Regions from separate parts of the Streptomyces sp. NPDC018833 genome, predicted to be linked through region 2. Evidence: riboswitches for the same ligand, from Rfam matches in the RefSeq annotation. Region 2 holds a riboswitch; the other holds the start of a gene.

Region 1 (4,493 bases), on a different contig from region 2:
AGCGGGCGGGGGCGCCGGTCTTGATCTGGCCGCAGTTGGTGGCGACGGCCAGGTCGGCGATGGTGACGTCCTCGGTCTCGCCGGAGCGGTGGGACATCATGCACTTGAAGCCGTTGCGCTGGGCGAGCTCGACGGCGTCCAGGGTCTCAGTCAGCGAACCGATCTGGTTGACCTTGACGAGCAGGGCGTTGGCGGTGCCCTCCTCGATGCCGCGGGCCAGGCGCTCCGGGTTGGTGACGAACAGGTCGTCGCCGACGAGCTGCACCTTGGCGCCGAGCTTGTCGGTGATGACCTTCCAGCCGGCCCAGTCGTCCTCGAACAGCGGGTCCTCGATGGAGACGAGCGGGTAGGCGGCGACGAGCTCCGCGTAGTACTCGGTCATCTCGGCGGCGGAGCGGGCCTTGCCCTCGAACTCGTACGCGCCGTCCTTGTAGAACTCGGACGCGGCGACGTCGAGCGCGAGCGCGATGTCCTTGCCCGGGGTGTAGCCGGCCTCCTTGATGGCCTCGAGGATGAGGTCGAGGGCGGCGCGGTTGGAGTCGAGGTTCGGCGCGAAGCCGCCCTCGTCGCCGAGACCGGTGGACAGGCCCTTGGTCTTCAGCACCTTCTTGAGGGTGTGGTAGACCTCGGTGCCCCAGCGCAGGGCCTCGGAGAAGGACTCCGCACCGATCGGAGCGATCATGAACTCCTGGATGTCCACGTTGGAGTCGGCGTGCGAGCCGCCGTTCAGGATGTTCATCATCGGAACGGGCAGCAGGTGCGCGTTCGGGCCGCCGAGGTAGCGGAAGAGCGGCAGGTCGGACGCCTCGGAGGCGGCGTGTGCGACGGCGAGGGAGACGCCGAGGATGGCGTTCGCGCCGAGCGAGGCCTTGTTGTCGGTGGCGTCCAGGTCGAACATCGCCTGGTCGATCAGGCGCTGCTCGGTGGCGTCGTAGCCGACGAGCTCCGGGCCGATCTGCTCGATGACGGCGAGGACGGCCTTCTCGACACCCTTGCCCTGGTAGCGGTTCTGGTCACCGTCGCGGAGCTCAATGGCCTCGAACGCACCGGTGGAGGCGCCGGACGGAACAGCAGCACGACCCGTGCTGCCGTCGTCGAGGCCAACCTCGACCTCGACCGTGGGGTTGCCTCGGGAGTCCAGGATTTCCCGGGCTACGACGACGTCGATGGACGGCACGAGCATCTCCTTCTGGGATGTGACGCGAGAAATATGCAGAGGTCTGCTTGGCCTTGCGGCAAGAGCCTAACCGGCGCGGGGGCAAAGCCCGGCCGATGCCCGCCCCGTGGGACGAAAAAGGGCATGAACGCTGGGCGTGCCGGACAAAACACCCGCAAGCTACTCGTAAGTAAGCCCTCATGGCCGAACCCCGGCCCGGCGCAACGGGGGAAGGTGCGCCAGGCCGGGGTGCTGGGGAGTGTCCGCGCGCGGGCGCGGACAGCGGGCGCGCGGCGGCTCGCATGGAGCCGCCGGCCCGGTCGGCGGGTCAGCTCAGGTGGAGCTGCTGACCCGGGTAGATGACATCGGCGTCGTCGATGATGTCCTTGTTGAGGTCGAACAGCTTCTTCCAGCCGCCCTTGACCTTCTCGGCCTCGGCGATCTTGCCCAGGGTGTCCCCGGCCTTGACCTTGTACTCGCCGTCGCCCTTCTTGACGGGCTTGGCGGCGGCCTTCTTCGGGGCGGGGGCCTCGGCGCGCTCGGAGCGGGTGGTCGGGGCCTCGGCGCGCTCGGCCGGCTGGGCGGCGGGCTGCGCAGGCTCGGCGGAGCCGCCGTTGTAGGGGGCGCTGGAGAGGTTGACGCCGCAGCTCGGCCAGGCGCCCTTGCCCTGGCCGGCGAGGACCTTCTCGGCTATCGCGATCTGCTGCGACTTGGAGGCCTGGTCGGCGCTGGCGGCGTAGGCGGTGCCGCCGTAGGCGGCCCAGGTGGAGGCGGAGAACTGCAGGCCGCCGTAGTAGCCGTTGCCGGTGTTGATGGACCAGTTACCGCCGGACTCGCACTGGGCGACGGCGTCCCACTCGGAGGCGGTGGCGGCGGATGCCGAGGTGGCACCAAGCAGCGGGGCGGCGATGGCGGCACCGGCGACGCCGGCGAGTGTGGCGATACGGGCGACCTTCGACGGACGGCGGTGCGCGGCCTTGCTGGAACGCAGCATGGAGCTTCTCCTCACCGACGCCTGCGAGGTGAGCTGTCGGGTTCGGGCCGGTGGGTGTCCCCGGGTCCGTCAGGACCTGTGGACGAGCTGCCCGGCCGCGCGATCGTGCATCGCGCGGCTTCACCCCAAGCCGTTCACGGCCGTCGTGATCGACGACCGGGACCGGCACTTACCTTGGGTCCCCCGCTCCTGCCTTCGGCGCACTGAGCGACGACTGTTCCCCCCGACCGACGGCAGGATTCGGCGTGACGGTCGACGGTGCCCGCGATGGCGAGCGGTTCAGACCGTAAACACACCACTCCCCGATGTTCAAAGTCGAACATCGGGGAGAAATCGCCCGAACCACCCTCCAATAAGAAGGTGTTTGCGCAGGTCGGGCACGGCTTGGGCGAATTTGCTGGGCCAGATCCGGCAGTTGCAGCAAAGAGACCCTTGTCTCACTTGCACAGATCGGACATATACCGGCGAATCGACGCCCGAACTACGGTCGGTTCAGGCCGACATCGAGGCTCTGACCGGGCCGGATGAGGTCGGGGTCGGCACCGACGGTCGCCTCGTTCGCCTCGTAGAGGGCGCTCCAGCCGCCGGGCACCTCCCGCTCCTCGGCGATGGCCCACAGGGTGTCGCCCTCCCGGACGGTGTAGGCGCCGTCGGACGCGCCACCCGTTGCCCCGTCACGCGCCGATCCGTCACCCCGTGAAGCATGACGCCCGCTATCGCGCTCATTGCCCTCGATGCCCGTTTCGGCATCGTCCGGCGCGGGCGTGCCACGGTGCTTGCCCGTCGCCCCGTCGGACGCCTCGCCGCTGCCTGGAGCACCCGGCTCATACACGCCGGACGAGTCGGCCGGATCGGACGAGGGGGGCCTCGAGGCGTCGCCGTCCTTGGGTGCGGGGGTCGTCGACGCGTCCGGCGCGGCGGCCCGCCCCGAGCCCTGCGCATGGCCGGTGGACGGGTCGGCGGAATCGGCCGACGCGCTTGCGTCGGGACCGGCTTCGGGATTCGTTTCGGCGTCGGGCTCCGAGTTCGCGTCCGGCAGCGGCAGGGTGTCTCCGGGGTCGACGCCGGTCGCGGCGCCGTCGTCCGTCAGGCCGGCGATCGAGGCGCAGACGGGCCAGGCCTCGGGGCCTTTGGCTTCCAGCACCCTCTCCGCGACGGCGATCTGCTGCGAACGGCTCGCCAGGTCGGCGCTCGACGCGTACACCGTGCCGCCGAAGTCCTCCCACGTCTGCTGCGAGAACTGAAGCCCGCCGTAGAAGCCGTTGCCGAGGTCGGCGCTCCACATGCCGCCGCTCTCGCACTCGGCGACGCGGTCCCAGGCGTTGGCGTCGGCGGCGGAGGCGGAGCCCGCGCCGAGCAGCGGGAGCGCGATGGCCGAGCCGGTCACCCCTGCCGCAACGACGATGGCCGGAGCCTGACGGGGTCGACGGTGACGTCCGTTCCCGGAGCGCATGCGGTTGCCTTTCGCGTGACTACTGGGGACTGAGCGGCCTGCTGATGCCTGCCGAGTCGACGGTGAACGTAGCCGCACTCGAACGTAAGTCACAAGTCGATGCAGCGCAGATCACGTGAAAGTCACAGTTTTGACGGCCCGTCAGCTAGTTTCGCGGGTGAACTCAACGGGCAGAGTGCGCAATCCGCGCATGATGAGTCCGCCACGCCACCGCAAATCGGCCGGATCGCCCGCAAGTCGCAAGTCCGGCATTCTCTTGAGCAGGGTCGCGATCGCCGTCTGCCCTTCGAGCCGCGCGAGCGGGGCGCCCAGGCAGTAGTGGATGCCGTGCCCGTATCCCAGGTGCTGGTTGTCGCGCCGGGAGAGGTCGAGCGCGTCGGGCTCCGTGAAGCGCTCGGGGTCGCGGTCGGCGGCCGCGAGTACGACGAGTACGGGGTCGCCTGCCGCGATCCGCTGTCCGCCGACGGTCAGTGGCTCGGTGGCGAACCGCCAGGTGGCGAGCTCCACGGGCCCGTCGTAGCGCAGCAGTTCCTCGACACCGGTCGCCAGCAGTCCGCTCTCACCCGCGGCCAGCGAGAGCTGCAGCCGCTCGCGCTGCTCCGGGTTGCGCAACAGCGCGTACACGCCGTTGCCGATGAGGTTGACGGTCGTCTCGAAGCCCGCGAAGAGAAGGATGAACGCCATGGCGGCGGCCTCGTTCTCGGTCAGGTGCTCACCGTGGTCGGACGCTTTGATGAGCCCCGAGATGAGGTCGTCCCCCGGGTCGTTCCGCTTGCGGTGGATCAGCTCGGCCAGGTATCCCCGCATCTTCTTCACGGACCGGGCGACACCACCGCGCGGACCTCCGCCGTGACGGATCATCATCCCGGCCCAGTCACGGAAGTCGTCCT
Region 2 (4,493 bases):
CGCCTGCGGCATCCCTCGATCAGAAACCACAGACACCGCGCGACGCCCGCCCAGTGCTGCGGCACGGCAGAGCCATCACACGGCTCGAGGACGCCCTGGCACCACTGGCCGAATCGCCCCCGGACATCGACCGCAGGCGACTCGCAGTCGCTGTTCGCTCCGGCTGCGGAATCGAGGCTTGGGCCTGTCCCCCACTGGTGGCGGCCGAAACCGATGCTGCAGCGCACCATCACGGCTGACTGGTCTGATCGGCAGGGGCGGCCGGAGCACCGCGGTCTGCCGCCACCGACGCCTTCCGCTGTCCCCCACTGGCCAGCGTCGACAGGATGGGCCCGAGTCAGCCACTTCCGATTCCCTGCGTCCCATCAGCGTCCCGACTACCGCCCTGGCCCGCCGATCAGCTCGTCCGCTCCAGCCCGCGAGAGCAACCGAACGATGAATAACCGCAGGTCAACGAAGTAACCAAGTGCGGATCAGCGCATCGCCGTTGAACTCACGAGCAGCGGATTCAGTCCGTTGGCCCAAAGTCCTGAATCCGCGCCTCTGATGAGACGTATCCACAGGTCACAGGCCTGAGCAGTGGGGCGGGTGGGACTCGAACCCACGGCCGACGGATCATGAGTCCTTTAAGGATCTTGACGGCCCTTGCCGATCCGCGCTCATCCATGACGTCTTAGCGGGTCAGACTGGGTGAGTCAGGTTGGTGCTTCTCGACCCTTGCTCGTCTGTTCCTGTCCTTGCGTCCCGAACGCGACCCGAACACAACTGGATGGACGGGGACGCGGTGCTGCGCTGGGGCTGCCGCACGCCGCACTGGCGGAGTTGTACGCAGTGGACCGCTCCACCGTCTCCGGCGCGATCCGCGAGGTCCGCCCGTTGCTGAACACTTGCGGCTTCGTCGTCCTCGACCGGTCCGGGATACACCTGCGTACGCTGGAGGACCTGCTCGAGGACCAGCTCACACCGCAGTACTCAAAGCCAGCCAGGCTGCGACGGCTTCGGCGATGGGCTGGCCGGTCTCCAGTTGGACGAAGCCGAACTGCCCGCCCTGATTGCACTCCAGGAACCACCAAGTGCCGTCACCGTCCTCAGCGAAGTCGAAGGCGCCGTAGGCGAGCTGGGCGAGGGACATGTAGGCGCGGACCGCCTGCGCGATGCGGGTGGGTACCTTGACCGGAGCCCAGGCACCGCCGTTGTCGGTGAAACGCCAGTCCACCTGGTCGGGGTCGGACGCCCTCCGCGCAGCGAACAGCTCGTCCCCCACACAGGTCAGCCGGATGTCCGCACACTTGGGCACGCGCTGCTGCAGGAGCGTGGGGCCGGCGGTCACTCCGTCGAAGTCGGCGTCCGGCTCGACGGGGGTGGTGGGTAGTGCCAGCGGCGGGTCGCTGGGATGCGCTCCCGAAACCGGCTTCACGACGAGGTCCGGGTACTGGGCGGCGAACTCGCGTGCAATCTGCGGAAAGCTGGTGATCAGCGTGGGGGGTACCGCGAAGCCGCTGCGGTGGGCGACGCGTAGCTGCCATGGTTTCCAGCGGGCTTGCGCGGCGGCGACCGGGTGGTTCATCCAGCGCACGCCAGCGCAGTTCAGCGTTCCGTACAGGGCCTGTTCGGCCTCGGCTGTGAGCCATGCGGACTGATGGGCGGCATGCGCTGCCGGACGGCCGGGCCTGCGTACCCATATCGAACGCAGTCCGCTCATGCTCACCACACGACCACCGGCCGACAGGTGTCCGTCGAAGTCGCCCCGCACGTATTCGGCCGACAGGGCAGCCTGGCCCGGGAGGTCGGCAGGGTCCAGGCGTACGACCGGGACTCCCACATTATCCAGGGCGGACACCACCATGTCCGCGGTCACGTCCTCGGCGCAGGTCAGTACGAGCACGGTCATGGGGCCGTCAGTCATCGAAGTGCGTTTGGGAACCGGCGGTGGACGTGGTGGTGCCGCACGCCAGCAGCAGGTCGCGGTCGCTGATGGCCGGGCGCCCATCGGGCAGGACGTTCAATTGACGTGTGGGGTCATAGGCGTAAGGGACCACGGCCGGCGGGCGCACGGCGGGACGGGCGTAGTTCAAGGCGAACGGTCTCATCATGTCTCCTCTTGCGTGCCGGGTGGGGCGGCAGGCTCCGAACGTGCTCATCGGGCAGGGTCGTTGAATAGGTTGTGGCATGCGGTCATGCGTCGTCCCGGTCGGGAGACGGCGGTCGGATCATCGACAACGATCGGGTGTGGCGGCGGGCAGCCGCCCATAGCGTCCATCCGACCGACGACAGCCGCTGGTATCCGGGTTCGCCGAGTGGGCAGCGAGTACGTCTTCGCCAAGCACGCCGCCGGGGGAGGTACTGCAGGCCACCGGCTGCTGTGGGGTCTACGGCTGAGGTCGCACCGCACTGACCCTGCGGCGAACCGTCGACCAGGGTGACGTGTCAGGTCTCCACGCCGTGGTCCCGCAGCCAGTCCAGCGGGTCGACGGCGGACCGTATTACGGGGTGGTGGGCCTCTCGACGTGCAGGTGGGGCCCACTGACAGTGCCGGTGGCACCGGAGAGTGCGACGCGCACGCCCCTTCTCCACGGTGGCGCCCGATGACCCATCGATACGGGACAGGTGCGCGTACTGCGTGTACTCGCCGTCGTCGTGCTTGACGACGACCTCGTAGCAGAACCCGTCGTCCCAGCCCGTCGAGGCCACGGTGCCGCCGGTGGCTGCCCTTGCGGTGGCGCCGACCAGCACGGCGAAGTCCCGGCCGGTGTGCCGCTGGACCGGAGGTCGCCACTGTCTGCGAAGCCGGCGGTCAGGGTGCCCCCGTCGACCGGGGTACGGCGGTCGGGGCCGTCTCCTCCGTGTTCGAGCCGTACGATGCCCCGATCGCCGTCGTGGTGCCGGTATCGGTGTCGGTGGGGCGGTCCATCGTCAGCTTCAGTGCGATCGACAGCAGGTCCGGGTCGTCGCCTATGACGGACTTGTTGTCCGCATAGAGCTGTTGCCAGCCGCCCTCGGCCCCCTGTTCCTCCGCGATGGCGGACAGAGAGTCGCCGGAGGCGACGGTACAGGTGTCGCCGTCACCGTCCAGAGCATTGGCGGTGCCGGCTCCGATGACCGGCGGCCCGACGGCCGCCGCGACCGCAGAGGCACGGCTGACGAGCTGCCGGGTGGTGGTCTGGGGGCGTGGGGCGCGGTGTCGTCCGACTGCAGATATCAAGGTTGCTCCGTACTCCGAACGCCTGCGAGGTGAGCTGTCGGGTTCGGGCTGGAGAAACGCCCGGCCGTGGTTCTCACGGCTTCACCCCAAGCCGGCCGGGTACGCGTTGTCCCGTACGGCGCAGATGGGTCCCCCGCTCCTGCCTGCGGTGTGGTGATGTGCTGCCGCGCGCCGGGGGCAGGATTCGGCGGACCGACCACGCGGTGTTCGACTGATCCGAACACCGAGCACGTTAGGGGGACCTCGTGTTCGAGCACAAGGTCTCCATAAGCGGACTCGCATCAACTGTCTTTTCTTACAAGAGAGTTCGTGATACGTAGGCCCGGTACCCCCGGTAAGGGGGGATGCGTGCACACGTTTGCGTGTGAGCCATCCAGTCTGCTATGCCCTTGTCGACCCGCGCCGACATCGCGTTCGGCGGGCCGCCATCGGCTGCGTCGAGCACGACGCCCCGGTTCTTTCGGGCACGCTGCGCGACAACCTGCTGCTCGGCAACACCAATGCCGATGACAACGCGCTGCGCGAGGAGCACGGCACTCCATCCGCGGCCAAACAGCGGCGGCACGACCGGGCCGCGACACGGCCGGGCTCATCCTGGGCGAGGCGATGACATGACAGCCGTAGTCGCGGATCCCCTTGTCCCAACCGGGGTATGGCCGAGCACGCGACGCCTGCGCGCGGCGCTGCGCGCCAACGCCGTGTTCTCGCTGGTGTGCGGCACGGTGCTGCTGGCCGCCGGCTGGCGCGTGGCCGAGCCGTGGGGCCTCGGGCCGGTCGGCGTGCCGCCCGCGGTGGGTGCTGGGGTAGCCGGGTTCGGGGCACTGGTGGCGTGGGTGGCGGTTCAGCCCACCGGGCCGTTGGTGCGGTGGGCCGCCCTGATCGTGGCCTCGGACATCGCCTGGGTCTCAGGCAGCACGGTGCTGATGGTGTGGCATCCGCTGCCATGGCCGGGGGCGGTCGCGGCCACGGTGGTAGCCGCCGCTGTCGCGGCCCTGGTGGCCGCGCAGATCGCCGGCTAGTAGCGGTGAGCCGCGACGACCCGCTGGGCGACGTGGAGGTGGTGGAAGCTTCCCGGATCGTTGCCACCCTCACCGGAGCGGGTGTGGCCGCTGCTGACCGATCATGACCTGGAGGATCGCCGGATCACGCGTCGGGCCTACCTGGACGCGAACGCTGCGTTGCGCGAGGGCCGCAAGGGCAAGCGGAAGATCACCAGCGCCGCGACGATGCACCGCATCAACGCCACCCTCAGCTCGTTCCTGGGCAGCGGCATCAAGCGGGGTGAGTACTC

Evidence for each region. A riboswitch is a leader RNA that binds a small molecule or an ion and turns the genes downstream of it on or off. The one in region 2 is predicted to bind cyclic di-AMP.
Region 1: linked by a shared signal. The riboswitch ahead of ACH5AF_RS09505 (transglycosylase family protein) and the one ahead of ACH5AF_RS02865 (hypothetical protein) in region 2 are both predicted to bind cyclic di-AMP.

What each region holds. Positions count from the first base shown of each region.
Region 1 is NZ_JBIRZM010000003.1:506,948-511,440, reverse strand. It holds gene eno (phosphopyruvate hydratase) at 1-1,183, opposite strand, end outside; gene ACH5AF_RS09505 (transglycosylase family protein) at 1,485-2,150, opposite strand; cyclic di-AMP (ydaO/yuaA leader) riboswitch at 2,154-2,361, opposite strand; gene ACH5AF_RS09500 (transglycosylase family protein) at 2,632-3,603, opposite strand; gene ACH5AF_RS09495 (cytochrome P450) at 3,745-4,493, opposite strand, start outside.
Region 2 is NZ_JBIRZM010000001.1:618,916-623,408, reverse strand. It holds gene tgmB (ATP-grasp ribosomal peptide maturase) at 959-1,891, opposite strand; gene tgmA (putative ATP-grasp-modified RiPP) at 1,899-2,090, opposite strand; gene ACH5AF_RS02870 (M23 family metallopeptidase) at 2,428-2,733, opposite strand; gene ACH5AF_RS02865 (hypothetical protein) at 2,795-3,202, opposite strand; cyclic di-AMP (ydaO/yuaA leader) riboswitch at 3,206-3,363, opposite strand; gene ACH5AF_RS02860 (hypothetical protein) at 3,567-3,812, shown strand; gene ACH5AF_RS02855 (hypothetical protein) at 3,814-4,221, shown strand; gene ACH5AF_RS02850 (hypothetical protein) at 4,282-4,493, shown strand, end outside.